Flavivirga spongiicola: one gene and its partner. The protein of the gene in region 2 interacts with the protein of the main gene of each other region in a pairwise test. Links are inferred from orthologs where the notes say so. Each region holds a gene or a part of one and is shown on either strand. Other genes may lie near its edges.

Region 1 (16,849 bases), 1.2 Mb from region 2 along the record:
GTAATTTTATCTATCTGTTTTTGGCGACGAACTACATTTGGATTGGTTTCTCTAAATTGTTGTTCATCAAAGGTATCTCCAAAACGTTTTTTTGCTTTACTAATATCCTTTTCTATTTTTTCAGATATTTTTTCTCTAAACTCTTCAACTAGAACATCGGCACGATAACGTTTTTTAGAGTCCTTGTTATCAATTAACGGGTCATTAAAAGCATCTACGTGACCAGAAGCTTTCCATGTGGTTGGGTGCATAAAAATAGCGGCATCTATACCTACAATATTTTCATTCATCTGGACCATCGCTTTCCACCAGTAATCGCGTATGTTTTTCTTTAACTCTGCACCATTCTGCGCATAGTCGTAAACTGCACTTAATCCATCATATATTTCACTACTTTGAAATACATAACCATACTCTTTCGCATGCGAAATAACCTTCTTAAATTGATCGTCTTGATTTGCCATGCTGCAAAAATAAAAAACCGCTTTAAACTAAGGGGGTTCTTTACTAAAAAATAACCATGGGTAAGCATTTTTTTAGCTATTGATGTTTTATTACTTTAAAATAAGTATCGTTAGAGGTTAGAAACTATGGTTCTGGTCTTGGTTTGACCTTAAATCTAGAATTAATATAAAGTTAATATATTAATCAAACCATTTCTTTAATCGTCTTTTACTTCTATCAAAAGCAGCTCTTTCCCAAACAATCTGAAAGCCATTCCAAAAAACTCTTATTTGTTCACCATCATCTCTATAAATAATGAATTTAATATCCTCAAATTCTATAAAAACGTTGTTAACGTCATTATCACTGGACATATATTTTTTATTATCATCTTGGACTTTATCTATTCTCATAAATAAATCTTGCGCCTTTTTTAGAGGAATATACCTAAATCCATATGCATCCTTTAATTGTCCATTTGTGTCTGTATTAGGTCCAAAAAAAGCAAGAAGCAAGCCTTTTTCATTTAGTTCATTACAATTAAAGGCAATTGAAACTAAACCTGAACTATCATCTGAAGCTAAACTTTCAGTTTCAAATTGAATATCTTTTCCGTTTGTTCTACCTATTATATGATTAATGATATATTCTTTAGATCTAAATTGTGCTATTTCCTTAGCAACAGCTTTTTTGTCAGATTCAATTGTAATAAAGGTAATTGCGTCTGACCCCGCAACTTCTTGAGCGTTTTGAGTATAGGTTTTATTACATATTAATAATAGGGTGATACTAAATAGTAGGTGCTTTTTCATGAATAGGTTAGGTTATAGTGTATTATCAAATCTACAAATTATAATACTATTCTTAATAAATTTTTTATGATATGAGAATTAATTATGAATATTAAGGTCTAGGAGAGACTACAATTATTTAAAGGAAAAATCCTATATTGTAAGATAATTCTTTACGTATTTTAGAGAAACTCATTATATTGGATCTATTTTAGATCTAAAGACACTAGTGCTTATACACTTGTTGTAAACAATTTAAGAAAACAGAAAAACTGTAATAAAAATGGCGAAATTTTTAAACACAACAGGCATATCATATCATTTAGAGGAACTCATAAAAAACACAAAAGACCGACTAATTTTAATAAGTCCATATCTTCAATTTCATAAGAGAGTTAAAGACCATTTAGAAAACCTGAATATTCAAAAACGAGATATTCGGATTATTTACCGAGAAAACAAACTTCAAGTTGAAGAAAGTAATTGGCTTGAAACTCAAATAGGAATTAGAACAAGTCTTTGCAATTCACTTCACGCTAAATGTTATATAAATGAAAATGAAGCGATTGTGACTTCAATGAATTTATATTCTTTTTCTCAACAAAATAATGACGAAATGGGAATTCACGTCACGAAGGAAAAGGACGCAGACCTATATAACGATATTTCTCAGGAAGTTCAGAGACTTTTAACAATAAGTGAAGAGATTAGAGTTTCAGTAAAAAAAGTTGATAAAGAAATTGAAAAGAAATCTGAAAAGACAGTTTCTGAAATTGTAAAAACTAAAGATAATTCAAAATCAAAACTTTTGACAACAAAAGAATTATCGCAATTAACGAGTTTGAGTAGTCGCAAAATAAATAATTGGTTTACTGACAACAAATTGATGTATAAGAAAGGTGATGATTGGATAACTACTAAAAGAGGTAAGGAAATTGGCGGAATTGAAAAAAGTGGACAATATGGTAAATTTGTCATTTGGCCTGAAGATGTTTCGAAACATATATTGAAATAAAAAACTATTTACAACAAGGGATACTACGAAAAGTACTAGCCTAGTTATTCAAAGCATAATTTTCTTAAACAAATGCTCAAACCAATAGTCAACTTATTCTTTCCAAAAATATGTTATGCTTGCCTCAACCTATTAAATGATAATGAAAATACTCTCTGCACAGATTGCAGACATGATTTACCGGTTACAAATTTTCATTTTAACAATGACAACACCGTTACAAAAGTCTTTTATGGACGTGCAAAAATTGAAGTTGGAACGGCGCTTTTTCGGTTTGAAAAAAAAGGGATTGTTCAACAACTCATTCATGGATTAAAATATAAAGGTTACGAAAACATTGGTTTTTTTCTTGGAAATTGGCTGGGTGGCGAATTAAAAAATATAGAAGCGTATAAACCTATTGATCTTGTGATTCCCGTACCGCTTCATAAAAAGAAGCTTAAAAAAAGAGGTTTTAATCAAGTCGCAAAATTTGGACAACAAATTGCTAAGGCTATAAAAGCAGACTATAAAGCCGATGTACTTCTAAAAGTAACAGCTTCAAAATCGCAGGTCAATAAAAAACGATTGGCACGCTGGAATGCTAGTGACGAATTATTTACACTTACTAATTCTGAAACTATTGAAAACAAACATATCCTGTTGGTAGACGATATTGTGACTACTGGTGCTACTTTAGAAGCCTGTATAACGGTATTAAATCAAGCAAAAAACATAAAAATAAGCATAGCCACTATGGCAATAGCTTAGCGGTCAATATCATTAAATTAAGTAATTTCATTGTCATTTCGACCATAGGAGAAATCCCATTAAATAAATCAAATTATGAGATTCCTCCTTTGTCGGAATGACAGTATTGATAGGTTTTATCCTTAACTTAATAACATTGAGCTATAACTACGGTATATACCCAGACAAGCTGGGCACATTCCTTTATGAAGACATAAAATGAAAAAGAAATCGTAGATTCACGAACTCCTAATTTTAAAAATAGGAAATAGTGAACTAAATAAATTAGCCATGATATTACAATGTTGAATTGGTATTAACCGTTATATCTATAAACTCAAAGTATGCACTAGAAAACCTATTGCACCTTAAAACTACTGCAAAATATAATGTTTCACTACTTTTTAAAGTTTAACCATAATAGATATTATGCTAAAACTTATAAAAAGTCATATTTTATTGTAGTTTTTACCTTCATAACGGCTTTCTAGCACATATTTTGAGTTAAATTATGTAGGTTTGTGCAAAATTTAAAATTGGTAATGAATAAAACCCTTTCAAATTTTATTTTAGTCGTTTTTATAAGCGTCCTTTTTATAAACTGTGCTAATCGAGGCACACCTGGTGGAGGCCCAAAAGATGAAGATCCTCCAATCATTATTAAGTCTATTCCAGAAAATTATTCAACCCATTTTAGTGGTAACGAAATAAAGATCTATTTTGACGAATATGTTAAAATTAAAGACTTGCAAAAGCAGCTCATTATTTCGCCGCCAATGGAAACACAACCTGAAGTGACACCTTTGGGTGGTGCAAGTAAATATATTACTATTAAAATCCACGATACGCTGCAACCCAATACGACATATGCCTTTAACTTTGGAAATAGTATTACCGATAATAATGAAGGAAACCCCTATCCATATTACAGATATGTGCTATCAACGGGTGATTATATCGATTCCCTTAGTGTAAATGGCAATATAGTAGATGCTTTAAAAAAACAACCAGAAACTTTCGTTTCGGTGGTTTTATACGAAGTGGATTCTACTTTTAACGATTCCATTATTTATAAAGAAAACCCTAAATATATCACCAACACTTTAGATAGTGTTACGACGTTTTCTATTGAAAATCTTAAAGAAGGGAAGTACATGCTCATCGCTTTAAAAGATAATAATGGCGACAATAAGTTTCAACAAAAAACAGATCAAATCGCATTTTATAAAGACTTTATTGATGTACCCACAGATTCCACTTATACTTTAAAATTGTTTTCAGAAGCATTAGATTTTAAGACTACCAGACCTCGATTATTATCTGGTGAAAAAATTGCTTTTGGGTATGAAGGTGATTACAAGGGTATGGCTATTAACATCATATCTGAGACACCTCCTGAGTTTGAATACCGCGTCACAAAAGACCCGAAAGCAGACAGTCTTTTGTATTGGTACAATCCACGTCTTGAGGTTGACTCACTACTCTTTAAGGTAACACATCCTACTCTTGAAAAAGACTATACGGTAAGAATTAGCGAGCAAAAAAGAGACACTTTAGTAATTCAAGCATCGCCATCTGGCACCATTCGTTATGATGAACCTTTTAGAATTGCTGGTAGTACACCTTTTACTAGCATAGATACTTCTAAAATTAGACTCATCGATAAAGATTCTATTCAAATTGATTTTACTACTGACTTTGATACTATTACAAACACGTATATCTTTAATTTTGATAAGAAACTAGACAATGCATATAATATTCAAATACTTCCTGAAACTTTTGTAGATTTTTTTGATGATAAAAATGATACTTTAAATTATTCTCTTAAAACAAAAAAAGCGTCTGATTTTGGTTATGCTCGTTTTACATTAGTAAATGCTAAGTTTCCAGTTATCATACAACTAACTGATAATGATGAAAATGTAGAATTTGAAAAGTTCGTTGAAAACGCTGATCCTGTAGAATTTTTAAATTTACCTCCTGGCACTTATCACATTCGTGTTATACATGACACTAATGGCAACAAAAAGTATGACACAGGGAGTTATCTTAAAAGAACTCAGCCAGAACGTGTTAGTCATTTTAAAGAAATGGAAATTAGAGCGGATTGGGGTGAAGATGAAACGCTTCAGTTTACTTCAGAGTAAACATATCTCTATCGTCTAAAAACTTAAGTTTGTTTCGGTAAGCTTCAATATGTCTTTTTTCTAAAACGACTATTTGAGTTTGTTCCTTACCAGCTTCTATGGAAGTGATTCTATTTCCCAGTACATCATATGCTGCAGAATGCCCTGAATATTCACTATTAACACCATCCATACCAACGCGATTTACACCAATGCAATAACTCATATTCTCAATAGCACGCGCTTTTAACAAAGCATCCCAGGCAGAGATTCTTGGTTTTGGCCAGTTAGCTACATAAAATAACATATCATAATCTTCAGTATTTCTTGCCCAAACCGGGAAACGTAAATCGTAACAAATTAACGGACAAATCTTCCAACCTTTATAATCTATAATAATCTTTTTAGCACCTGCTGTATATATTTTATCCTCTCCAACCAATGTAAAGGTATGTCGCTTATCGTAATGCTGAACAACTCCTGATGGCTCCACAAAAAGCAAGCGGTTATAATAGTTGTTTTCTTCTACAACAACAAGACTACCAACAATGGCTGTATTTAATCTCGACGCTATGGATTGCATCCATTCAACTGTTTCTCCATCCATAGGTTCAGCAATATCTTTTGCATTCATGGTAAAACCAGTTGTAAACATTTCTGGAAGTATAATCAAGTCAACGACTTCTGAAATGTTGTCTATTTTTTTAGAAAAATTCTCAAGATTCTGTTTAGGGTTTTCCCAAACTAAATCAGATTGAATTAAGGCTATTTTAAGGGTTTCTTGCATCATTTAAATACGGTTTAATATCTCAGCAGCTTTTCTTAAAGTATCATCCGTCTTAGCAAAGCAAAACCGAAGTACTTTATGATCTAAATTATGACTATTAAAAACTGATAACGGTATGGAAGCCACTCCAGATTTAATCGTTAATCGTTTCGCAAAATCAACATCATATTCTTTAGTGATTTCTGAATAATCCAACACTTGAAAATAGGTGCCTTTTGATGGTATAAATTTAAACCTGGAATCTTTAATAAGGTTTAAAAACAAATCTCTTTTCTCTTGATAAAAATCAGGCAAATTTAAATAATGGCTGGGCTCTTGCATATAATCTGCAATGCCTTTTTGTGTTGGATGATGCACACAAAAGACATTAAATTGATGTACTTTCATAAATTCTTCCATCAATTCTTTTGGTGCGCAACAATAGCCCACTCGCCAACCTGTATTATGAAACGTTTTCCCAAAAGATGCCACTACAAAACTCCGTGATTTTAAATCGGGAAATAAACAGACGCTTTGGTGTTTTTCGGCATCAAAAATCATATGCTCGTAAACCTCATCACTCAGCACAATAATGTTAGTATTTCTAGTGATTGCTTCTAATTGCTGCATGTCTTCTTTGGAGAACACCGTACCTGAAGGGTTATGTGGTGTATTGATAATAATCATTTTTGTTCGACGATTCACCTCGGTTTTTACAGCATTCCAATCCACACTAAAACCCGGTGCTTCTAATTGAATTGAAATCGTTTTACCCCCGTTAAGCGTTATGGCTGGTTCGTAACAATCGTAAGCTGGTCTAAAAATGATAACCTCATCATCTGGGTTTATAAATGTTGTAATAATGGTGAAAATAGCTTGAGTTGCTCCAGCAGTAACCATTATTTCGGTTTCTGGATGATAGCTTGTATTGTATAATAACTCTATTTTTTTAGCAATAGCTTCTCTTAGTTCTAAATTTCCGGCCATAGGCGCATAATGGTTGTACCCTGAATTCATGGCCTTACTAACTAAATCAGTTAATTTTTGGTCACTGTCAAAATTTGGAAACCCTTGAGACAAGTTAATGGCATTATGCTCATTAGACAACTGACTCATCATTGAAAAAATAGTAGTTTCTACATTAGGAAGCTTGGATGGGTGCTGCATATTTTAATATCTAATAATTCCTAATTTAATTATAAGTAAAGTGCATCTTCATACCTTCATGAGATTGAACAAACCCCAAATCATTATAAAACTTAATTGCTTTTGGTCTTTTTTTATCAGTGGTTAATTGTAAAAGATGTGCCTTTCGCTCTTTTACTCTATTAATGACCCATTCAAACATCGCTTTTCCAATGCCTAATCCTCTTTTCTCTTTTTTAATTCGAACGGCTTCAATTTGAGCTCTAATCCCACCACGATAGGTAAGGTATTGAATAAACGTAAGCTGTAAGGTTCCAATAATTTCGGAACTTTCATCCTCTACAACTATCAACTCTTGGTTTTCATCAGAATTAATTCTAGAAAATGCTTGCAAGTATTCAGTCGGTAATGGCATCTGAAAATTTTCTCTTGCCTTTCCAAGTTCATCATCGGCAAGCATTCCTACTATCATAGGAATGTCTTTTTTTGTAGCTTTTCTAAATTTCATATATATTCAATTGTTAACCAATGTAAATATAACAACTTACAAATTCATACTAATGAAAAGCGTTGGAATGATTTGAAAGTCTATACCCCTAATGTTCTTAATAGTTCTTGTTTATAAGTTCTGCCAATGGGAATCTTATTAGCCATTACAAAAATGGTATTACCAGAAATCTTATCGACAAATTTACTGTTTATAATGTATGATTTATGGACTTGAATAAATTGGGTTTCTGGAAGTTTTACTGCCCAGTTTTTTAACGAATCTATATAGGATAGTTTTTGAGTTTCGGTGACTACAGTGATGTAATTTCTATCAGATTCAATGTATAATATAGAACTCAAAATAAGTTTATGCAGGGTCTTATCTACATTTAAAAAAATGGTTTCATCATTGTCTTCCTCCAATGTACTTTCTGGTATCTCTATTCTGTCTTTTGCTTTATTAATTGCTTTTAAAAATCGATCGAAAGAAAAAGGTTTTACCAAATAATCAACAATCGTTGGTAATTCAAAACTACTTACCGCATACTCCGGATATGCTGTGGTCATTATAATTGCTGGTGGATTTTTAACCGTTTTTATAAAGTCTAATCCAGACATATCTGGTAAATTAATATCTAAAAAAATGACATCCATTTTATTCGTATTTAAAAATGAATTCGCTTCAATCGCTGCTTTAAAGGTCTCAACTAAATTAAGACTTGGTATTTTGCCTATAAAATTCTTTAAGATTTTTTGAGCGGGAATTTCATCTTCTATAATAACACAATTCATCATTTACGTTTTAATTATCTGGTCGAGCCTTTCGACTAAGCTCGGAGGGACATTATTCTATTATAAATTAAGTTTTAAATGCACCTTAAAATTTTCACCTTTATCGATTCTAAATTCATAAGCATCCTTATAAATAAGCTCTAGCCTTTTCTCCAGGTTTTGTAAACCAATCCTAAAATCGGTTGTACTTACTTTTTCTTTATCATAATCATTTTCACAAACACATTCTAAAATACCATTTTTAACCCTAATAGAAATAGAAATATCGCTATGTAATGTGCTGTGCTTAAAAGCATTTTCTATAATGGTTATTAAAAGTAGTGGTGCTATTTGGTATTTATTGAAATCAATTTCTTTTTTGTAATGAATTTGTTTAACACCTTCTGTTCTAATTTTTTGAAATTTCATGTAGTTATCTATAAACTGAATCTCTTTTTCTAAAGAAATTGTTTTAGAATTACTTTCATACAGTACATGTTTAAGGTTATCAGACAACATTAAAATCATCTCTGGAACCTCATTTGGATTTTCTAATGAATAAGAATAAATGGTATTTAGGTTATTAAACAACACATGTGGGTTTATCTGCGATTTCAAAAACTTCAATTCCATTTCAACATGCTCCTTCTTAATGGCTTCAATCTCATTTTCTTTATCAATAAAGCGATATAGTATCCATATAAAGGAAAAGAAAATTAAAGGTACTAGTGATTGCCATAAATAATCACTTAAACATTTAACAATAGTACATCCACATTTAGCAAATGAATAACAATATAATTGTGTTGCTAAAAATGAAATGGTTGCAAATACAAGCGTGTAAAGCAGGTACATTTTCTTCTTAACAAAAAACGGAAGCAGTAAAAAATTGTTTCCATAAACTATAATAACTAAAAGTATGAGGTACTGGAGAAAGGGATTTTCTTTCCAATAAAAATCTGAAAACAAAAACAATGATACAAATACAAACAACATCCAGAATAGGATGTGAACTAAAATTTGTGAGCTATGTTTTTTTACAAAAGTCATTATACTAAATGAAAGTAAACAGAAAAGCTATAACTATCAAAGAATATGTACAAAAATCCGTTTTGTAGTTACAAACGTCAAAAATGCAGTTTATAAATAGACTATTATCATTCGCATTATTAATTAAGCAACCTATCCGTTTTTCTGGAATCGCATGATATGGTTATCTATTTTTGGTTTAAAACAATCAAAATCATGAAACGAACAGTCACCCTTTTAATCATTTTACTTAACCTGCATTTTGGATTTTCTCAAACATTAAATAGTCTTTCTCTAGATAAGAAAGGAAACGAGCTTTTGCTTGGTGAAATAAATAGACATGGATTAACAAAAAACAGTTTTAACGATTGGTTTTCTAAAAACCATAGTAATTACTTAGTTAATACAAAAGTTGTAAAGCTTTTAAAAAATGCTTTAAAAGATTATGAAGTCAAGGTTTTTTTAGGCACTTGGTGTGGTGATAGCAAACGAGAAGTTCCGAGGTTTTATAAAGTTTTAGATGCTGCTAATTTTCCAGAAAACCGATTAAAAGTAGTGGCCGTTAATAGAACTACTGAAGCCTATAAGCAAAGTCCAAATCATGAAGAGAAAGGCCTAAACATACATCGCGTACCAACTTTTATTTTTTATAAAGATGGCAAAGAAGTTAATAGGATTGTAGAGTCCCCAAAAGAAACTTTAGAACGCGATATGCTTAAGATTGTTTCTAATGAGACATATAGCTCAAACTATATGGCCGTTAATTATATAGATCACCAACTCAATTCTAAAACCATAGATGATTTAAAGTTAGAAGAGCTCGTATTAGTGTCTAAATTGGCTGAGCTTGTAAAAGGGAGTAGAGAATTGAACACATATGGTTATTCACTCTTAAGTTCTAACCAAACAAAAAAAGCTTTATATGTTTTTGATTTAAACACTAAAATATTTCCATATAAACACAACGTATATGACAGTCTGGGTGAGGCCTATTTTAAAACTAAAAACATCAATGAAGCCTTAAAAAACTATTACAAAGTGTTGAGTTTAAAACCAGATGATAAGAACGCACTAAAAATGATCGAGGCCATAAAATTTACTAATTAATATTTTGAAGTTTATTTAGTATAAGCTCATCAAATAAAACTTTAAACCTCGATTAAATGGTTTGCACAAATAATTCCATATCCGTTTACCCCAAATAGAGCATTTATACCCCTTTTTACTAATACTGGTATATTATAATTACCATACTTTCTATTTTTAAATTTTAAAATTAATTTAAAATAAAGCATGAAAGTATTAAAGGCATTAACTATTAGCTTAATATTATTAACTCAAAGTTGTAGTCTAAAAGTTAAAGAAGACCATTTTGTAAATGTAAAAGATAACAAGTTTATAACTGAAGATGGAAGTCAGATTATTTTACATGGTATTAATTATGTAAATAAAAGTGCTAAAATTGATACTACAAGATTTTCGAATCCAGAAAACTTCAAATTAATGTCAAAATGGGGGTTTAACTGTATCCGATTAGGGATTATTTGGCAAGGTGTAGAACCCCAACCTGGAGTTTATGACGAAGCCTATTTAAAAGATCTAGATTATCAAATTCAATTAGCCAAAGAGCAAGGCATCTATGTGTTTCTAGATATGCATCAGGATCTATATAGTCAATTATTTAGCGATGGTGCTCCAGAATGGGCTACATTAACCGATGGCGAAGTTCATGTATCAGACAATCCTGTTTGGAGTGATGCCTATTTTACAAGTCCAGCTGTAAAAACAGCCGTTACCAATTTTTGGAATAACAAACCTGCTAAAGATGGTATAGGTGTTCAGGATCACTATATTACCATGTGGAAAATGTTAGCTGAAAGATATAAAGATCATACGTCTGTTATTGGTTTTGATTTAATGAATGAACCTAATATGGGTTGGGGCAATATAAAAGGCCAGGAATTAATGGTAGAAGCTTTTATAAAAGCTTATGCGCAAGAAACAGGAGATATACTTTCTGGAGAAGACGTGATTGGTAAATGGCTTACACAAGATGGTAGAAAGGAGATACTAGAATTTATTTCAGATCCTAGCCTTTATGCACAAATTGTGGATGCTATGCATCCCATTTACAATGCTTTTGAAAAAGAAATATTAATGCCTTTTTTCACAAAAACCACCAAAGCTATTAGAGAGGTAAACAATAATCATCTTATTTTCTTAGAAACTTCTATGTCTTCAAATATGGGTGTTTACACAGGCATTGAAAGAATTTCTAATGAGGACAAATTAGTTTATGCACCTCATGGGTACGATCTGGTTGTAGATACACCAGATGCAGCGACTACAAACAATAACAGAATAAATTTAATATTTGACAGACATTTAGAAAGCTCTAAACGTTTAAAAATGCCTATAATGATTGGTGAATGGGGTGCTTTTGGTGCCAACGGAAAGGCATTACAATCTGCATTTCAAGTGGTTCGTTTTTTCGAAAAATCCTTGTCTAGTGATACCTACTGGGATTTCACCACACATTTAGATGACAGTGAACTTTTAAAAGCTATAAGCAGAGCCTACCCTAAAACAATAGCTGGCAATTTAACAACTTATTCTACTAATGTTGAAAAACAGAAAGCGTCCTTTAAATGGATTGAAACTGTAAAAAGTACCAGTAGTATTTTTATTCCTAAATTTTATAATTTAGACCTTAGTAAAATTATGTTATCTCCTCAAGGGAAAGGGTTTTCCCTTATAAAAACTGAAGGTGGCTGGAACATTAATATCCCTTCAAATTTAACAGAAAGGACATTAACGATAGAACCTAATCCTTAATAAATTTCTTTTACTATAAATTCAAAAATAAAATGGTATAAGAATGGAAACTAAAAATTGTCCCACCGAGTATTATCGAAATATAAAATATATTTTATATTGAAGATAACTAGCTAAGCTAAACGGAATATCTTAAAAATTAAGATGTTTAAAAGCCCCAACAGGCATAGCTTGTTACTTTCACTACAAAATTTGTAGTGAAAGTAATGCTCGAACGGTCAACTAATCTCAAAAAAGGCTTTATAATAACGTGAATCAAGATAAATTTCAATAGACAAATAGTGATTATATTTCTGATAAACGGCGCTTTGTCATGTCGACAGAGCGAAGCATGAGCGACGAGACATCTCAGAAGGATGAGATTCCTCCTCGTAAGCTTCGCTTAATATCTTCAAACAAAATATATTTTATTTTCGATAGCGTTCGGAATGACAATTTTTCTTATAAAAACACTTAATCAGTTGATTATCAACTAACAATGTATCGAGTTAAAATAACGCTAATAATTGATTTGATATAAGTGCTTTTAAACCTCGTTAAATTGTTTAAACAATATTCATTTTCTTTAAAAGAAAGGAAGCATTCATGTTTTGACAAATTCCAGCTTTTAATTTATAATCGAAGTGAAGCTCATCATTGATAATTTCGGCGTCAAAATAGTAGTTTTTTACATCTTCTAACTCTTGTTCAATTTCACATAAGCTTAAATCGTGCGTTGCGATGATTCCTGTCGCATTTGAAGCGACTAGTTTCTCAACAAATTTTCTGGAACCTATGGCCTTGTCTGTACTATTTGTACCTTTTAAAATTTCATCTAAAACGATAAAATAAGGCTCTTTTTCAATAGCGTCAACTATATATTTTAGACGTGTTAATTCTGAAAAGAAATACGAACTATCATCTGTTAAAGAATCTGTTGTTCGCATGCTGGTAATTAATTTAACTGGTGAATATTTACTCGTTTCAGCACAAATTGGAAGTCCTACATTGGCCATAACAATATGCAAAGACACCGTACGTAAAAATGTACTCTTCCCCGCCATATTTGCTCCAGTAACAATAAAAAATTGCTCATTTTCTATTGTTAAATCACTATCTACTCGTTTGCTTTTATCTAATAAAGGATGTCCTAAACTATTAGCATTAATAACCGTTTCTCCTTTTCCCTGTATTTCCGGATATATAAAGTTCGGGTGATTAAAAGCAAAATTCCCTAATGAATTATAGGCATCAAAAAACGACACAACATCAAACCAATCGGCAACCTTATTCGTATATTGTTCAATCCATTTTTCAATATGATAGCTATTTTTTAAGTCTGTTAAAAACAACCCGTTACCGAAAATAGCACCAATAATATTATTTCTATTATCTAAGGCATCTAAAGATTTTGAAAGCTTTTTAAAAATATGAGATGCTTTTTCAGTATCTAATTGAATTTGTTGCTGTTTCTGCTGTAATAATTCTGAAGTAAACGTTTCGTTCTCGATTAAGTCCAATAACAAAGCATATTGGCGAAAGGTATCTTTAACCCGATCTGTATTTGAAGATAAAACATTCGTCTTTTTAACATAAACTCCCGTAATTCCAAGTCCTAAAAGCAACCAATACCCAATAAGCTCCGGGTTTATAAAATCCAAAAACGTTAATACAAATATTGCCACTGAAGATATGATAAAAGTTATTGGCAACCATCGCATTACTTTTGGTAAAAAAGAATGATAGCTTTGTAACCAACTTATAATATTTTTAGCAGGTGTTTCAACTTCTACCAAACTTGATGTCGCTGAATAATATTGCCTCCATTTTGGTTTAGAACTTAATTCTATGATCGCTTCTTGACGTAATTTAATAGCATTAACGTCATTTGCTTTTAAAGCATCCGCTAGTTTTTGGGTACCTTCCTTAATAGTTGTTCTGTTTACAAATTGAAAAAAAGAACCACGTCCAAACAAATCAATATCCAAACTATAAAAATGATTAGGATCTTGAAACTGCAAGCCCTTATCTCGCCCATGAAAATCACCTGAAGCTATTTTAATTTCTGCTTCATTTATTTCAGCTAAAGCTTTATTGAAGCTTCTTTGCGATTTTATATCGGTGTATTTTGATAATAAATAAACAAATACTGCAATCCCAACAATAGCAATAACAACAGCAGCTTGCCAATAATGAAACATAAAATAAATCCCAAACCCTGTTATAAAAAATACCAATAACCTCAACATGCTTAAGGCTGTCATTTTTTTGAATAATCTTTGGACTTCAGATTTATACTTTTCTGAATGTTGTTTATAATATGATTTCGGGCTATCCATTTTTTTTAATTTTGATTTTTGCTAAAACACATTCAGTATAGAATTTCGTCGGAAGTCTCTGTTTGAAAAATGTCATTCTGAATGCAATGAAGAATCTCTTAAAATATAATATGTTGATTTACAAAACATAAGATTCTTCACTATACTCTGACAAAACGTAATACTTTTTAAATAGCTTCATTCTTTTGCGAGTAAAGAAATAAAAAAGCCCTGAAACGTTTCAGAGCTTAAGTCATTTATAATTTTATTATTAATCTCTACCTCCAAATACTTGAAGTCCCCAATATACTAAAGATGCTAAAGCACCAATGGCGGCAACTAAATAGGTTCTTGCTGCCCATTTAAGCGCATCTTCCGAACCAGCATATTCTTGTTGAGATACCATGTTTTTGTTTTTTAACCAAGCCAGAGCTCGGTTACTTGCATCGTATTCTACAGGGAGTGTTATAAAGCTAAATAGGGTAGCAAATCCCATCATCACTAAACCAGCAACTGCTACATAATACCCAAATCCTAAACCAGCTGCAGCTCCTAGCATCAAGCCACCAACCACGACCCATTGAGACATCCCTGATGTTACACTAACCACTGGGACTAAAGTAGATCGCATTTGTAACCAACTATAAGCTTGAGCATGTTGCACAGCATGACCGCATTCATGCGCTGCCACTGCAGCTGCAGCTGCATTACGTTGATTATAAACCGCTTCACTTAAATTAACAGTTTTGTTTTTTGGATTATAATGATCGGTTAGACGCCCAGGTGTTGAAATTACTTCGACATCACTAATGCCATGATCTGCCAGCATTTTTTCTGCAATTTCGGCGCCGCTCATACCATTACGTAACTGCACTTTCGAATACTTTTCAAATTTTCTTTTTAAAGTACTGCTCACTAACCAGCTGACTAAAGCAATAGCACCTAATAATATATAATATTGTATTAACATTGTTTTCTTTTTTTAATTTATAATAAATATAGCAAAAATAACGCCAATTTAATAGTCTGAAACTTTGTCAGATTGTTACATTATTTTTTACCATATCTAATTTTGTAATACATCAACAAAAATGCAGACACTATAGTAATACTATTTGCAAAAATTATAGGAGGACTATTTTTTAGAAAACCATAAATTAACCAGGAAAAAACACCAATAAAAAATATAAGAAGCATTGGTAAAGACAAACTAGAAACATCCTTGGTTTTCCATGTTTTGTATACTTGTGGCAAGAATGCTGCTGTAGTAAGTATCGCTGCAATAAAACCTATTATTTCTATAAAATCATCCTGCATGTTATCCTATTGCTGCATTTGTAATTTTATCCAATGCAACAGCTATTTTATTTAATACGTCTTCTTGATTAGTAATGCCATGCCTATCTTTTAAATACGAAGGATCGTTATACGATACTTTTACAACGCCTTCATCATTTTGATAAACCAGTATTTTTTGTGGTAAATCTAAACCTATCGCTTGGGCGTTTTGCATCAAAGGTGTCCCTAAATTAGGATTTCCAAACATAATGATTCTTGTTGGGTTTAGCCCTAAATCTACAGAAGAAGCATTTGCTTGATGATTTAGCTCTGCTATAATCTTTAAATTTGGGTTGTTTTCAATAACTCTTTTTAATGTTTGATAGGTTGTATCAAAATCTTGATGGCTTGTTTTTGAGATAATTCCTGTTTTAGTCATAAATAATAATACTTTTTATTTTCTATTGACTTTGTCTCCAAAAACTACATTAACCTACAATGTTGACAATCTTTCCAGGAACTACAATCACTTTTTTAGGTTCTCGTCCTTGTAATTGTTCTTTTGTTTTTTCGTGCTCTAAAACTGTTTTTTCAATAGCGTCTTTACTCATGTCTAATGGCAACTCTAGTGTAAAACGCATTTTTCCATTAAATGAAATTGGGTAATTTTTACTACTCTCTACCAAATGGCTGCCGTCAAATTTTGGAAAGCTTGCTGTTGATATAGATTCATTATGCCCTAATTGACTCCATAACTCCTCTGCAATGTGCGGTGCGTAAGGTGATATTAAAATCAATAGTGGTTCAAGTATGTCCTTACTGGTGCATTTTTGAGATGTCAATTCATTAATAGCTATCATAAAAGTAGACACCGATGTATTAAACGAAAAATTCTCGATATCCTCTTCTACTTTTTTGATAGTTTTGTGGAGGGTTTTGAGAGCATCCCTAGCAGCCCCATCCGACTTCCCCAAAGGGGAAGAGTCAACGTAAAAAGTTTCGTTTTCTCCTTGATGGTATAGTCTCCACAGTTTTTTAAGGAATGAGTGTACACCTGTGATACCTGCTGTATTCCATGGCTTGTATTGTTCTAAAGGTCCTAGGAACATTTCATAAAGGCGTAGGCTGTC
Region 2 (17,063 bases):
CATCATTGAAATTGAAAATATAATAATAGACTCCTACTGGTAAATCTCCACTACCTATTGTTCTGGATTGATTAGATATACCATCAAATCTTGGTGTATTAGCATTTCCTTTATATACAATATTTCCGTAGCGATTAAATATCTCTATTACAAAATTGGGATATAGAATATGTAAATTATCAAAATCATATGTATCGTTAGTTCCGTCTCCATTTGGTGAGAATCCGTCCGGAAGTATCAATTTACCACAAGACGTTAAATCTGTAGTAATTGCTAAACGAACACTACTTTCACAACCTGTAGTACCATCTACTAAAGCGGCATAATAAGTAACATTGTGATTTAAAGTTGAGCTGTCCGAAATAACAGAACCATTTGATGCAGCATCATACCAAACTATATTGCTTGTTGATGCGTTATATTCTGTAATATTTAATGACAGATCATTAATTATTGGACCATCATTGATACAATATTCTGCAGCTAGATTATCTAATGTTGGCGTTGGCGTATCATTAACAATAACATCAACTTGAACATTTGTTGAAGACTCACAACCAGAGGCATTTGTTTGAGTTGCATAATAATCTTCCCCATCTACCAATGTATCTGTGGCATTAAGTTGTGTTGTCAAAGCAGCATCTTCATACCAGGTAATGGTTCCTGTTGCCGTTAAAGCTGCATCTAAATCTGCGACTGTTGGATTGTCAATCAAACAAAATTCCATAGTTGCATTATTCACAATTGGTGGTGAACTATCACTAACAGTTACTGTTATATCTGCGGTAGCATCTATTGCACAAGGTGAGTTTGCTGTTACTGTATATCTATAAACACCAGCAGTATCGACTAAAGGGTCAAAAACTCCCGTACCACTAGCTAATGCTGGTGACCATGTTCCTAATGTATCTGCGCCTCCTAAAAAGGTAAATAAATCTGTCGGACCATCTATCACACAAATTAATGCTGGATTACTAGTTCCTGCATTTGGTGCTTGTGTAACTGTTACAATAACTTCGCTTCTTGTAACTCCACATGCGTTTGTATGTGTGTAAGTATAAATATCTCCTGCATCAACCGTTGGATCGAAAACACCTGTTCCACTTGTTAATGCTGGTGACCATGTTCCTCCCGGGTCTGCAGCTCCTAAAAGCGTAAATAAATCTGTTGTTGCATCTGTACTACAAGCATCTAAAGTATTATCTGTTCCTGCACTCAAAGGTTCATCTATAGTAACCGTTATAGTTGTACTATCATCTACACATGGTGCAGAAGCAGTTATATAATATGTAAATTGATAATTATTAGCACTAAACCCTGTTACATCATAAGTTGTTGGAGTTGATACTACTGCTCCTGTATTGTCTGGACCTTCATACCAAGTTCCTCCGTTATCCTGCGAACCATCTAAACCATCAAAAAGGTTTATTGTAGTATTATTACATTCAGAAATTCCGGGGTTAACAGAAACTCCCGCATTTGGAGATTGATAAATTCTAGCTATTACTTCTGTTCTCACGGAAGATTCACATCCAGTTGTTCCATCTGTTTGTGTGGCAAAGTAGTTTTCTCCATCTATTAGAGTTACTGTTCCAGCTAATGGCGTTCCTCCTGTTGCATCATCGTACCATTGTATAGTAGTTCCTGTTAAAACTGTTAAATCTCCAACGGTTGCTGTATCACAAAATTCCTGAGTTGCGTTTGCTGTTGGTGCTGATGAATCGTTAATAGTAATAGTTACCATTGGCATTTCTGGTGCATCACAACCATCTATGGCTGTTACATCGAATGTAAAACTATATGTTGTTCCCGGTAGTAGATTATCTAAACGCACAGTACTTCCCGTTAATTGATTGGAAGGCGTATCGTCAATCCAAACTCCCGGATCTGCATCCACACTTAAATAGTCTAATAAATCCAACGTTTGCCCCGGTGTAATATCCGCTACACAAAAGGCATTCGGGTTAGTCGTTGTTCCTGCATTCGGTGCATCTTCTATCGTTATGCTCGTTGTTGTATTATTGGTACATCCATTTATATCTGTAATACTATAAGTATAATTGTATACTTGAATATTGGTAAGTGTATTTAAATCCAAAATGTTAGTGATCGCCGTTCCTGTCGTGTCTGTACCTAAATACCATTGCCCTCCTGCATCTACTGTTCCTGTTAAAAGCGTAAATAAATTAAAAGAGGTATTATTTAACGCAGGATTATTTTCACAATAAGTTGCTGGGTCAGCTGTTCCCGTATTGGGCTGTGCATTAATTGTAATTAAAACAGTTGGCATTTCAGGTGCATCACAGCCATCTATGGCTGTTACATCGAATGTAAAACTATATGTTGTTCCCGGTAGTAGATTATCTAAACGCACAGTACTTCCCGTTAATTGATTGGAAGGCGTATCGTCTATCCAAATTCCCGGATCTGCATCCACACTTAAATAGTCTAATAAATCCAACGTTTGCCCCGATGTAATATCCGCTACACAAAAGGCATTCGGGTTAGTCGTTGTTCCTGCATTCGGTGCATCTTCTATCGTTATACTTGTTGTTGTACTATTTATACATCCGTTTATATCTGTAATACTATAAGTATAATCATATACCTGTATATTTGTTAGTGTATTTAAATCTAGGACATTGGAAATCATTGTGCCTGCAGAGTCTGTACCTAAGTACCATTGCCCTCCCGCATCTACTGTTCCAGTTAAAAGCGTAAATAAATCAAAAGCTGTGTTATTTAATGCGAGATCATTTTCACAATAAATTGCTGGATCTGCTGCTCCTGTATCTGGTTGTGCATTAATTGTTATTAAAACAGTTGGCATTTCAGGTGTATCGCAACCAGGGAATGCAGTTACATCGAATGTAAAACTATATGTTGTTCCTGGTAGCAGACCATCTAACGTTACAATGCTTCCTGATAATCGATTTGAAGGCGTATCATCACTCCAAACCCCTGGATCTGCATCGACGCTTAAATAATCTGATAGGTCTAATGTCTGCCCCGGTGTGATATCTGATAAACAAAAGGCATTTGGATTTGTAGTTGTCCCTGCATTGGGCGCATCTTCTATTGTTATACTTATCGTTTCTGTATCAGAACAAGTTCCATTATCAATTGTATAATTAAAAGTATATGGACTTCCTCCTACAGTAAAACTCGTAATATCTAAATTTAAAGGATCCGATATTGTTGCGTTGGTAGCATCTGTCCAAATTCCTAAATTATTATCTTGAGATCCATCTAAGGCATTAAACAGATTATAATTTGCTATCAATGCATTTTCACAAAATGTATCGTTTGTAGCAGTTCCGGCATTAGGATCTGCCAATACTACAATTTGAATCGTTGTAGAATCTTCCGGACAAGGCGTTGTAGTATTCTGTGAGTATGTAAAATTATATGGGCTACTTGCAGGAGTAAAAGCTCCAGTGGTTAAATCTATGGATGATGGAACAACCGTACCTGAGCTGGAAAGTCCTTCTGTCCATACACCTCCGAGGTCTGCATCAGTATCTAACAACGTCATTAAGTCAAAATTTGAAGGTAGGCCGGACACACAAAATGTTCGGTTTGCTCCTGATGGCGTTCCTGAGGATAATATAGGCGAAATTATAATTGTTACGGTTGAAATTCCATCTGGACAAGCACCACCACCAGAGATTGTATAAGTAAAAACATATGTCCCTGCAATTAAAGTTGAGATATTTACTGTTCCTAAGTGTCCATTTGTTATTGCTAAGGACGAATTAGTAGTCCAATTACCTCCTGTTTGTGGAAACCCTCCTAATTCATCAAATAGATTAAAATCTGCAGCTGGAATATTATCTTCACAATATCGTAAAGTATCTGATGATCCTGCATCTACCGGAACATCTACATTTACGGTTACTGCCACCGCGTTACTTGTACAAGAACCATCATCTATTTGAATATAATATATACCACTTGTTAATGGGTCTGATGATGATAATTTTGATGCTTCTATTGGATTATCAAAAGCATCAAGGCTTGAATACCAATTAAAATTAGTAGCCGGAGTACCCGTTTGTAAACTACCCACTGTAGGTGTAGGGATTGCATTGGCACAAAACGCCTGTATAAGATCAGGCATTGGGTCTTGCGGTGAAGCGAACACACCTACTCTGGAAGTCTCAAATTGACTTTTACAAACCCCACCGGCAGCTACGAATACTATAGCCAAATTTGTTAGGCCATTAGGGAATAAGGTAGCTGGAGCTACTTGGTTAACAAGATCAAAGCTATAATAAATTTCAACACTACCCCCTGGCGGAATACCCGATTGTAAAACATTATCTATGTAATCTTGAAAATCTATATTTTCATTACTACAATAATTAGCATCTAAATTCTGTCCTGTTGGATCTACTGTAAAGTCTATAAATATGGATTCTCTGAAACCACAGGTACCAGAGTCATCATCAGCATAATAGGTTCCTTGTGAAACAAACTCTCCCGGATTAAAAGCAGTTCCTCCTGTTGGGACAGCATACCAACGTATGCCATTACCTCCATCTGTTGCATAAGTATTCAAATCATTAAAAGTAAATCCAGATGCATCACAAATAGCTGGCGGAGTTGGATCTGCTATCGTAGGACATTGTGCAGAAACCGACAATGAAGCACATAATAACAGTAAAATATAGAATGTATTTAAGAACACATTTCTAAATAGTAGTGTTGTTTTCATAATTGAAAATTTAGATTCATATCTAGTTAGTTCAGAATAAGACGTGTAAAATTCACCAAATATTTTACAGGAAAGTTTTTCACAAATTTATTCAGCGTGCAATTTAACGGATATTTTTGTATTTCATCGACTTTTTGTGAATTATTTTACATTTCGTCGATAAAATCTGCGTATTGGCGGTGTTTCAAGCTTTTTATACTTGTTTTTAAGAGGTAAATAGTCACTTACAAAATACATGTGTAATAAAAACCCTACTTGAAACAAAAAGAAAAGAAGATAAAATACTAAAAGCCAAAGCCTTTCTAATTTAGAAAGGCTTTGGCTTTTATAATAAAGAATTTCGGGTTTTGACCTTTTTGATCAAAACCCGAAATTCTTTTATTTAGATTCCCGTTTTCACGGGAATGACAATTTCAACGGAAACCCCGAGACTGAGCCTCGGAGAATTCTTTTCAATTAAAAAATTGTATTTGCTACTGGCTAGTGTTGTAGCTCTTCCTCTCCTTCCTTTAAAGGGACGTTTTGAGGAACAAAATCTACATCATGCCCTGGTTTGCTATAATCATAAGCCCAACGGTGTACATGTGGAATTTCACCTGGCCAGTTTCCATGCATATGTTCAACAGGCGCAGTCCACTCTAGTGTTGTAGATTTCCATGGGTTTTGTGTTGCTTTTTTTCCAAAGAAAATACTACTAAAGAAGTTATATAAATAAACGATTTGCACCACTCCTCCTATTAAAGCAAATATGGTAATAATAACGTTTACATTAGCTAAATCGTCAAATAAAGGGAAATTACTATTTGTATAATAACGACGTGGTAATCCTGCCATACCTATAAAGTGCATTGGAAAAAATACACCATAAGCACAAACAGCCGTGATCCAGAAGTGGATATAACCTAAGTTTTTATTAAGCATCTTTCCAAACATTTTAGGGTACCAATGATAAATTCCTGCGAACATACCATACAATGCAGATATTCCCATTACTAAGTGGAAGTGAGCTACTACAAAATAGGTATCATGTACATTAATATCTAAAGCACTATCTCCTAGAATAATTCCTGTTAAACCTCCTGTTATAAATGTTGAAACAAAACCAATTGAGAATAACATCGCGGGGTTCATTTGTAAGTTACCCTTCCAGAGGGTGGTTATCCAGTTGAACGCTTTTACCGCTGACGGAATCGCAATTAATAATGTTGTAAATGTAAATACAGATCCTAAAAATGGATTCATTCCAGAAATAAACATATGGTGACCCCATACGATTGTAGATAAAAATGCAATTGCCAATATGGAAGCAATCATAGCACGATATCCAAAAATTGGTTTTCGCGAATTGGATGCCATAATTTCGGATACTAGACCCATTGCCGGTAATATGACGATATATACCTCTGGGTGCCCTAAGAACCAAAATAAATGTTCAAATAATACTGGAGATCCTCCTTGATAATGCAGTACTTCTCCTTGAATGAATATATCTGATAAAAAGAATGATGTTCCAAAACTTCTATCCATTATTAATAATAAGGCTGCAGATAATAAGACTGGGAAAGATATAACACCAATAACAGCTGTAATAAAAAATGCCCAAATGGTTAAAGGCAGTCTTGTCATAGACATTCCTTTTGTACGTAAGTTAATTACTGTAACAATATAGTTAAGGGATCCTAATAATGAAGATGCTATGAATATAGCCATAGATACTAACCATAGCGTCATTCCCATACCTGAACCTCCTTGAGCCATAGGTAAAGCACTTAATGGTGGATAGATGGTCCATCCTGCCGCTGCAGGTCCTGCTTCAACGAATAAGGATATTACCATGATGACACTTGATAAGAAGAATAACCAATAAGATACCATATTTAAAAAACCTGATGCCATATCGCGCGCACCAATTTGCAACGGAATTAATAAGTTACTAAATGTACCACTTAAACCAGCAGTTAATACGAAGAATACCATAATGGTACCATGAATGGTAACTAATGCTAAATAAATATCTGCATCCATAACACCATCTGGTGCCCATTTACCTAATAATGCCTCAAACAATACATTAGGCTCTTCTGGCCATGCGATTTGCATACGAAACATCAAAGACATTAATACCCCAATAACGCCCATAATAGTACCAGTAATAAGATACTGTTTAGCAATCATTTTATGGTCTTGACTAAATATATATTTAGTTACAAACGTTTCTTTATGATGATGTCCGTGGTCGTCGTCGTGTGCGTGAGTATCTGCGTGTGCTGACATAATCTTATATCGTTTTTATCTTTTAAAATTAGTTAATTAGAGAGTTTTTGAATGCTTTTTGCTCTTTTATCCAAGCATCATATTCTTCTTGAGTTTCTACAACTATCTTCATTTGCATATTGTAGTGAGACTTCCCACAAATTTTATTACATAATAATATATAATCAAATTCGTAAGGCTCTAAAGGTTCTTCGCCTTTAGCTAATAGAGGTTTACTATTTTCTACTCTAATTCTATTAATATTTTGAACCTTTTCTTTCATCTGAGATGTTTCTCGCATATCTGCCGTAGTGACAGTTGGCGTGAAACCAAATTGTGTAATCATTCCAGGCACACAATTCATTTGGGCTCTAAAATGTGGCATATAAGCCGAGTGTAATACATCTTGAGAACGCATCTTGAATAATACAGGCTTTCCTACTGGTAAATGTAACTCGGTAGTAATGACATCATCTTGTGCGTTAGGATCAGCTTCATCTAAACCTAATATGTTAGCACGATCAATATCAATTAAACGTACATTCGCTTTTCCTAGAGTATTATCTGCACCGCCATATCTAGCTTTCCAGTTAAACTGCTGTGCATATAACTCAACTACTAAAGGGTCATCACTCTCATCTATACCCATGATATTAATCCAGGTATTTAATCCATAAATAATTAAACCGGCTAAAACAATTACTGGAATGATCGTCCAAATAGCTTCTAGTTTATTATTATCTGCAAAGAATAATGCTTTTTTTCCTTTTTCACCTTTATATTTATAAGCAAAATAGTGTAATAAGAACTGTGTAATCGTCTGTACTATAAAGATAATTACCATAGAGATAACCATCAAATTATCAATAGTCGGACCATGCTCTGAAGCTGAATTCGACATTAATGGCAAATCACCCCATTTTACAAAGCATACAATAGTAATGACATAAATGAAAGCTAAAAAGCCCATCATTAAATATGCATTTATTGTGTTATCCTTATCGGTAGCAACTTGAGAATTTTCGTTTTTAGCCTGTGCTAGATCGAAAATCTTTACCATTTGCCAAATGGCTACTAAAATAAATACTAAAACTATAATTGTTAATAAAGCAGTCATTGTTATCGTTCGTCTTTATTTATATCTTAATTAATAATGAAATTCTTCACTTTCTTTTCTAAAAGGATATCCTTTTACAAGTAATGGTGCTTTGGTTAAAGCGGTAAATACTACAAATATGAATAATCCAGCAAATAATAATATTGAGCTTATTTCTGGAATTCCTATAAACCATCTATCACCAACTGTAGCTGGCATAATCATATTGAAAATATCAATATAATGACCTGCTAATATTACCAATCCTGCCATAACAACAAACCAAGGAATACGTTTGTAATCGGCATTCATTAACATTAATATTGGAAATACAAAATTCATGACTACCATACCTAAGAATGGTAATTTATAATCTTGGAAACGTGTTACAAAATAGGTTACCTCCTCTGGGATATTAGAATACCAAATCAACATGAATTGCGAGAACCATAGGTAAGTCCAAAAAATACTGAATGCAAACATAAATTTAGCAACATCATGTAAATGATTTTCATTTACAAACTCTAACTGTCCCTTTGTTTTTAAGTACATGGTAATTAAAGCAATCACTGTAATACCACTTACAAACATACTTGCAAACACATACCATCCAAATAAGGTAGAGAACCAGTGTGGATCTACACTCATAATCCAATCCCAAGACATCATAGATTCTGTATAAATAAAGAATACTAAAAATGCTGCCGAGATACGGAAAGACTTTTTAAAGTTACTCTTATCTTCTGCTGTATCTTGTGCAATTGAGAATTTACGTGCGAAGTGACGATATAAACTCCATCCCCCTATAAATATTAATCCTCTAATGGCAAATCCCCAGATATTTAACCATCCTGTTTTACCTTGAATCAACTTATCATGAGCAACGACTTCAGGGTCCATCCAAACAAATAAATTATAATGTCCTATAGTACCAGATGCAACCGCAATAATTAATACAATTAAAGCACCAGGTAACAAGTAAGCTGTAATCCCCTCCATTACTCTAAATAATACAGGAGACCACCCCGCTTGTGATGCAATTTGAATGGCATAAAATGCCAATACTCCTAATGCAATCATCATAAAGAAAAAGGCTGCAACATAAAGTGCAGACCAAGGTCTGTTTGCTATTTGATGTTGAACATGCTCCACATGTTTTGTGTGCTCATCAACTTCTGCGTGTGCTTCATCACCATGAGTATCGGTTGCATGTGCATCGTTACTTGGAGCAGCGTGTCCAGCTTCTTCTCCATGTCCGCCACCATGATGCGCTTCTTCTGTAAGCAAGTGCTCAACTTCTTCAAAAGATTTATGAGATGTTATAAAACCATAGCCAACACCTAATAATCCTAAAACCATTAGAATGATAGAAAATGTCTTTAATTTATTTGAAAATGTATACATATCTATAATAATCTTATCAATCTTACTTTTCTAAATCTGATTTTAACTTCAACACGTATGCTACTACTTGCCAACGTTCTTCTTCGTTCAATTGGTTTGCATAAGAACCCATGGCGTTTTTACCATAATAAATAGTATGGTAAATACTTCCTTCAGTTATAGCTCTTCCTACATCATCGTAACTAGGAATACCAAGGATTTTTTCACGCTTAACAAGCTTTCCTTGTCCTTTACCTTTATTACCGTGACAAATCCCACAGTAGATATCATATAATGCTTTTCCTCTTTCTAAATCTACCTGAGTAGAATCTATAGTGCTAACTAATGTCTCTTTAGCTAACAGGTAACCTTCGTTAGAATTTTCAATATCAAAAGGCACATACCCTCTTGGTATCGTACCTTCAACAGGCACCTGTGCTTCTACACCATCAGGAAACGCTGCTTCTCCATACGTTTCGTAACCTACAGACTCATACATATTAGGCATGAATTGATAGTTTGGAGCTGAATCTTTTTTACAGGATACTGCTACAAATACGACTGCTACTACTAATATTTTAATTAAGCTTTTCATCTTTTTCTTAATGCGCTTTATCAATTAAATTAATTTCGACTGCTCCAGTTTCTGCTAGTAAACTTTCTAGCTCTTTTTCATTTCCATGAACCGCTATTTCCATTAAGAAATGATCATCTGTAGTTCTTGGATCTGGGTTTTCTGCATTTTTAAATGGCCACATTCTACTACGTAAGTAAAACGTTATCACCATTAAATGCGCTGCAAAAAACACCGTTAACTCAAACATAATTGGTACAAATGCTGGCATATTTTCTATATAACTAAAGCTTGGTTTACCTCCAATATTTTGAGGCCAATCTTCAATCATAATGAAGTTCATCATAACGATAGCAACTGTTAAACCAACTAAACCATACATAAATGCTGTAATAGCGATACGTGTAGGTGCTAACCCCATGGCTTTGTCTAGTCCGTGAACCGGAAATGGTGTATATATCTCTTCAATGTGATGTTTTTCTGCCTTAACTTTTTTAACAGCAGACATTAATACATCATCATCCGTATAAATAGCGTGAATAACTTTTGAAGCTTCCATTGACTATATTTAGTTTATTAAATTTTTAGCTTGTCCAGACCAATCATCACGTTCTGCTCTTCCTGGGAAAGAACCTGTAATAGAATCTAACAAGTCATATTCTTTTTTCGTCATCTTACTAACCTGAAGGAAGGTATAAATACCTATGCTATTAAGCGTTTCTTCCATTTTAGGTCCGATACCATTTACTTTCTTCAAGTCATCAGCTGTCTGAGTAGTAGCATCAAAAGCTCCAATGCTTCCAAGTAAGTCACTTACTTTAGCTGAATTATCTTCGTCTGGAGTTTCAGCAGCTGTAGCAGCTGGTTTAGAAGTTTGTCCTCCAGAAGTTCTTGCATCGACTCCTGTACCTACTAAACTGTCTCCTCTTTCTCTAATTTTCTTATATCGTTCTCCAGAAGATTTCAAAATCGTTTTAACCTCTGCTTGTGCTATTACCGGAAATGTTCTTGAGTACAATAAGAATAATACAAAGAAGAATCCAATCGTTCCTACAAAGATTCCTATATCTACAAATGTTGGTGAGAACATGGTCCATGATGATGGTAAATAATCTCTATGCAACGATGTTACAATAATTACAAAACGCTCAAACCACATGCCTATGTTTACCACAATAGAGATAAAGAAAGAGAACATAATACTTGTTCTTAGTTTTTTGAACCACATGAATTGTGGAGAGAATACGTTACAAGTCATCATTGCCCAATATGCCCACCAGTAAGGTCCTGTTGCTCTGTTTAAGAATGCATATTGTTCATATTCTACACCAGAATACCATGCAATAAATAACTCAGTGATATATGCTACACCTACTATAGAACCTGTAATCATAATGACTATGTTCATTAATTCGATGTGTTGTACTGTTATATAATCTTCGAGGTTACACACTTTTCTCATAATAATAAGCAATGTGTTTACCATAGCAAATCCTGAGAATACCGCTCCTGCAACAAAATAAGGTGGGAAAATGGTGGTATGCCAACCCGGAATTACCGATGTCGCGAAGTCAAATGATACAATGGTATGTACTGAAAGTACTAATGGTGTTGCTAAACCTGCAAGTACCAAAGATACTTCTTCAAAACGTTGCCAATCTTTAGCACGACCTGACCATCCAAAACTTAATAATGCGTATATTTTCTTTTGAAATGGTTTGATAGCTCTATCTCTAAGCATTGCAAAATCTGGTAATAAACCTGTCCACCAGAATACTAATGAGACCGATAAATACGTAGATATTGCAAATACATCCCATAGTAATGGGGAGTTAAAGTTTACCCATAAGGAACCAAATTGATTTGGAATAGGTAACACCCAATAGCCTAACCATGGACGCCCCATGTGAATAATTGGGAACAATCCTGCCTGAACAACAGAGAATATGGTCATGGCTTCTGCAGAACGGTTAATGGCCATTCTCCATTTTTGACGGAATAATAATAGTACTGCAGAAATAAGTGTTCCTGCGTGACCAATACCAACCCACCAAACGAAGTTAGTAATATCCCAGGCCCAACCTACGGTCTTGTTTAAACCCCAAGTTCCAATACCTGTTGATATGGTATAAATAATACATCCAATTCCCCAAAGAAAAGCGGCAAGTGAAATACCAAAAACTATCCACCATTGTTTATTTGCTTTTCCTTCTACAGGCTTTGCCACATCTACGGTAACATCGTGATATGATTTTTCCCCTGTAACTAAAGGTCTTCTAATAGGTGCTTCGTAATGAGACGCCATAATTATATAATTGATTCTTTAATTAGATTTATGCTTCAGTTGTATTTCTCACTTTTGTTTGATACTGCACATTTGGCTTAGTACCAACACTTTCTAATAAGTGATACATACGATTATCTTTTAAAAGTTTTGCAACTTTACTTTCTTTATCATTGATATCTCCAAATGACATAGCACCGCTACTACAAGCTGCAGAACATGCTGTTTGGAATTCACCATCCTTAATTTCTCGTCCGTCACGTTTTGCATCCAGAATTGTTTTTTGTGTCATTTGAATACACATAGAACATTTTTCCATCACACCACGAGAACGCACAACCACATCTGGATTTAATACCATACGTCCCAGATCATCATTCATATAATAATCGAACTCATCATTTCCGTTATATAAGAACCAGTTAAAACGACGTACTTTATAAGGACAGTTATTTGCACAATACCTAGTACCTACACAACGGTTATATGCCATATGGTTCTGACCTTGACGACCATGTGATGTTGCCGCCACAGGGCATACAGTTTCACAAGGTGCATGATTACAATGCTGACACATGACTGGTTGGAATGCTACTTGAGGGTTCTCAGAAGCATTTTCCATTTCACCAAATTCACTCAATGAGCTTCCTAATCCAGATATCTCATCCTTTTTAGTATTATCGCCATCAAATGATTCTTCAGATGAATAATATCTATCTATACGTAACCAATGCATATCACGGCTACGACGTACTTCTGTCTTACCAACTACTGGCACATTGTTTTCTGCATGACAAGCAATCACACAAGCTCCACATCCTGTACAAGCGTTTAAGTCTACCGATAAATTGAAGTGATGTCCAATAGAGCGATCAAATTCATCCCATAAATCTACCTCTGGTGATGTTACCGGAGTTTCTTCATGATTTAAAGACACTACAGGAATAGCATTCCAGTATTTCTTATCTTTAGTATTGAATATCTCTAAAGTAGTTTCTTTAACAATGTCTCCACGCCCCATTAAGGTATTGTGTAACTGTACTGAAGCAAATTCATGCTCACCAGCAACCTTCTCTATTGTTACGTTTTGTACTGCATTAAAGTTTTGGTATAATGCATAAGCATTAACACCTGTTTGCATTTCTGTTTTTAAACCTAATGTTTTTCCATATCCAAGTGCTAAACCAACAGAACCTTTTGCTTGTCCTGGTTGAATCATTACTGGAGCAGTTACAGATACATCATTTACAGTTACTTTTGCATAACTACCATTCAATGCGCCATCCGCCACATGATGATTTGTCAAACCTAATGTATCTGCATCAGCTTTGGAAACTGTTAAATAGTTATCCCAAGATGTTCTTGTAATTGGATCTGGAAACTCTTGTAACCATGGGTTATTGGCTTGTTGCCCATCTCCCATACCTACTTTGGTATATAATGTTAATTCTAATCCGTTGCTTTTTGCAGAAGTTACAAGTGATTGAGCTGCATTTCCTGAAGAAGATGTTGCTTCAGCAGATTCATCAGCATCAGTTTCAGCTTCAGTAGTTGTATCTTCAACTTCAGTCTCAATAGCTCCAACAAACACACCATCATGTAATGCTTTGTTAAAAGAACTTCCTCCTAAAACATCGGTTCCCCAAGCTTCTTTAATGTAATCATGGTATGAAACATCATTTCCTGTCCATTTTAATAAAGTTTCTTGAAATTGCCTAGTATCAAATAAAGGGCGAATTGTTGGTTGTATTAAACCATAGTGTCCTTTTTTGATTTCAACATCTCCCCAAGATTCTAAATAATGAGGTGCTGCTGCAAGATAATTTGTAAGTGAAGATGTTTCATCCGCTTTTAAAGAAAATGCTACAGATAAACCAACATTTTTCAATCCTTCAACAAAATCTGAAGCATTTGGTAAGCTATAAACTGGATTAACACCACTCATAATAAGTGCTCCAACATGTCCAGCTTTCATATCAGCAATTAACTTAGTTACTGCTTCGTCGCTACCTTGTCTTGTTTTAATAGGTGCTGTTTTATCAAACGCTTTACTAGCTAGAGCCTCGTTTATCTCTAAAACAACTGTTTGAGCGTTTACATCTTGAATTCCTGTAACGACAACACCATTACTTCCTGCTTTCTTAAGTTGAGAAGCGGCGCTTTTAACAGCTGCTTCAACTTTTTCCGGAAGTCCATTTACTGAAACATTGTTTCCAGTAACTAAACTATACAATTTAGCTAAAGCTAATTTTTGCTGCGTTGGTGTTAATGGCACACGTTTGTCTGCATTAGCTCCAGTTAAAGACATATTAGACTCAAATTGCACGTGACGCGACATTTTACCATGATCTGGCACTCTATTTTTAGAATACCCAGCATCAAAACCACCACCTTGCCAATCTCCTAAGAAATCAGCTCCAATAGAAACGATAGTCATGGCTTTAGCGAAATTGTAATTTGCTAATCCACGTTCGTTATATTTAGCTTGGTAAGCATCTAATGCAGCAGACTCTGAAACAGCATCATAAACTACATGACGAACATTACCATATTTTTCTTTAAATTCTGAAATCAACTTACTCGTAGATGGACTCGCAAAAGTTTGTGTTAATAACACAATCGCTTTATTTGCAGCTGCAGTATTTGTTAATTTCTGACTGGTCTCAGAATCAAAAGTATCCCAAGAAATAGATGCTTCTCCTTTTCTAGGCCCTTGAACTCTTAGACTGTCATACAAACCTAAAACTGAAGCATTCACTCTAGCATTAGCACTACCATTAGTAGCTGCCATGGTGTTGTTTTCAATTTTAATTGGACGCCCTTCTCTCGTTTTAACTAAAACACTCGCAAAATCAAATCCATCTGCAATGGTAGTTGCATAATAGTTAGCAACACCAGGAATAATTTCTGTTGGTTGCACAACATAAGGAATAGATTTTTTAACAGGACCTTCACAAGCCGCTAACGAAGCAGCTGCAGTACTAAAACCTACATATTTTAAGAAATCGCGACGCGTTGTAGATGTAGCCTCTAATGTATCTTTATCACCTAAAAATTCATCAGTAGGAATTTCTTCTACGAACTCGTTTTGTTTTAGCGCCTCAACAATAGAGCTATTCTCGTTTAGCTCCTCAACACTTTTCCAGTATTTCTTGTTTGATGACATATTATATAATTGAATTACTTCTTATTATTTATTTTAAAGTTTTTCGTTTTTAACGAAAAACAAAATTTTAATTCTATTTAAAGTTTTCCGCCTTCGCGGAAAAGAAAAATAATATTAATAGTGACACTTACCACATTCCAGTCCACCCATTTGAGCAGCTGTTAACTTATCTACACCATACTTTTTAGATAACTCTTCATGTATTTTTGTATAGTAAGCATTGTCTTTTACATTCACATTAGTTGTTCTGTGACACTCAATACACCAACCCATTGTTAATGGTGCATGCTGATACATCACTTCCATTTCTTCAACAGGACCATGACACGTTTGACACTCAATTCCTGCAACAGTGACGTGTTGCGAGTGGTTAAAGTAAACAAAATCCGGTAAGTTATGAATACGCACCCATTTTACTGGTTGAGAATTCCCTGTATATTTTTGCTCAGCATCGTCCCATCCTGCTGCTGCATATAATTTTTGAATTTCGGCATTATAATCTATACCTATTTTATTGCCTTCAGCCAAAGTTTCCGGAGCAACTTCATATATAGATTTATGACAATTCATACATACATTTAATGAAGGAATACCAGATGTTTTACTTACTCTTGCAGAAGAGTGACAGTATTTACAATCGATACCGTTATCACCAGCATGAATTTTATGTGAATAATGTATTGGCTGTACAGGCTCATATCCTTGATCAACACCAATTTGCATGAAATACCCAAAAACAAAATATGCACTAGCCAATAAGAAAAATATAGCTGTTACCAACATTAAGAATTGATTCTTAACAAAAGCCTCCCATAATGGTGTTCTTTCTGTAGCTTCTGATAACTCTATATTTTGTACCGAAGCAAAACGACGTAATGTTTTGTTTACCACAAATAAACCAGCAGCTAACAATATAAATAGGATTGCTAGAGCTCCTAAAATAAGTTCGTTTGAAATACCTCCTATATCCGACGTCCCTGTAGTCGATTCCGTCGCTACTGCCGCAACGGCAGGAGCTGCTTTTTCTTCAGCGGTATATGCAAGAATATTATTTATATCATCATCCGATAATTGAGGCATAGCAGTCATCGCTGCTCCACCATAATCATTATAAATTTTGTTTGCGTATGCATCACCAGATTTAATGACACCTGCACTGTTACGTATCCAAGCACTAATCCAATCTCTGTCTAAACCTTGTTCATCAGACAAACGTTGTTCAACATGACGTAATGCAGGACCTGTCATTTTTTTATCTAGTTGATGACAAGCAGCACAATTGGCATTAAATAAAGATTTTCCTTTTGCTGGATCTCCTTCCTGAGCAGAAAGAGAGGTTGTAAACGCTAATAAAATAATTAAGCCTAAACGAAGAATGTTTTTCCTTAATTTACGGTGAATCACCTTTTCCATATTGTTGGTTAAATTAACTTCTAAACTTTGGTATGATTTTTTCATTATTCTATGATAAATATCATACTTGTAAAATCTCAGGCAAAAGTAATACTTAAAGTCGATTCTAGAAATGTTAGATAAGTGTTAATTGCTAATTTAGAAGAATTCTAAATAATAAAAAGGACTGTAATTAAG

Evidence for each region.
Region 1: the proteins of Q4Q47_RS10925 (region 2) and Q4Q47_RS05995 interact in binary tests that used the Escherichia coli proteins (3 or more experiments, as listed by UniProt). The link is inferred for Flavivirga spongiicola from one-to-one orthologs.

The regions. Positions count from the first base shown.
Region 1 is NZ_JAUOEO010000001.1:1,554,171-1,571,019, forward strand. The notes cover bases 4,971-7,747. They hold Q4Q47_RS05995 (methionine aminotransferase), read right to left. Parts: upstream 7,042-7,747; coding sequence 5,899-7,041; downstream 4,971-5,898. Other genes in these bases: Q4Q47_RS05985 (Ig-like domain-containing protein), read left to right, coding at 4,971-5,129; Q4Q47_RS05990 (amidohydrolase), read right to left, coding at 5,116-5,895; Q4Q47_RS06000 (GNAT family N-acetyltransferase), read right to left, coding at 7,067-7,528; Q4Q47_RS06005 (LytR/AlgR family response regulator transcription factor), read right to left, coding at 7,609-7,747. In the rest of the region: Q4Q47_RS05965 (glycine--tRNA ligase), read right to left, coding at 1-464; Q4Q47_RS05970 (hypothetical protein), read right to left, coding at 645-1,256; Q4Q47_RS05975 (phospholipase D family protein), read left to right, coding at 1,519-2,250; Q4Q47_RS05980 (ComF family protein), read left to right, coding at 2,323-3,000; more of Q4Q47_RS05985, read left to right, coding at 3,522-4,970; more of Q4Q47_RS06005, read right to left, coding at 7,748-8,304; Q4Q47_RS06010 (sensor histidine kinase), read right to left, coding at 8,362-9,135; Q4Q47_RS06015 (thioredoxin domain-containing protein), read left to right, coding at 9,526-10,416; Q4Q47_RS06020 (glycoside hydrolase family 5 protein), read left to right, coding at 10,603-12,144; Q4Q47_RS06025 (MutS-related protein), read right to left, coding at 12,690-14,462; Q4Q47_RS06030 (zinc metallopeptidase), read right to left, coding at 14,713-15,411; Q4Q47_RS06035 (SemiSWEET family sugar transporter), read right to left, coding at 15,492-15,758; Q4Q47_RS06040 (DUF302 domain-containing protein), read right to left, coding at 15,760-16,158; Q4Q47_RS06045 (leucine--tRNA ligase), read right to left, coding at 16,208-16,849. UniProt on the Escherichia coli protein: Shows aminotransferase activity with methionine and histidine as substrates, and to a lesser extent also with phenylalanine.
Region 2 is NZ_JAUOEO010000001.1:2,704,201-2,721,263, reverse strand. The notes cover bases 4,595-7,585. They hold Q4Q47_RS10925 (cytochrome c oxidase subunit I), read right to left. Parts: upstream 6,992-7,585; coding sequence 5,198-6,991; downstream 4,595-5,197. Other genes in these bases: Q4Q47_RS10920 (cytochrome c oxidase subunit II), read right to left, coding at 7,020-7,585; Q4Q47_RS10930 (gliding motility-associated C-terminal domain-containing protein), read right to left, coding at 4,595-4,717. Also shown: more of Q4Q47_RS10930, read right to left, coding at 1-4,594; more of Q4Q47_RS10920, read right to left, coding at 7,586-8,087; Q4Q47_RS10915 (quinol:cytochrome C oxidoreductase), read right to left, coding at 8,118-9,470; Q4Q47_RS10910 (c-type cytochrome), read right to left, coding at 9,493-10,044; Q4Q47_RS10905 (DUF3341 domain-containing protein), read right to left, coding at 10,052-10,582; nrfD (NrfD/PsrC family molybdoenzyme membrane anchor subunit), read right to left, coding at 10,592-12,328; Q4Q47_RS10895 (TAT-variant-translocated molybdopterin oxidoreductase), read right to left, coding at 12,357-15,473; Q4Q47_RS10890 (c-type cytochrome), read right to left, coding at 15,588-16,886. UniProt on the Escherichia coli protein: Cytochrome bo(3) ubiquinol oxidase is the terminal enzyme in the aerobic respiratory chain of E.coli that predominates when cells are grown at high aeration.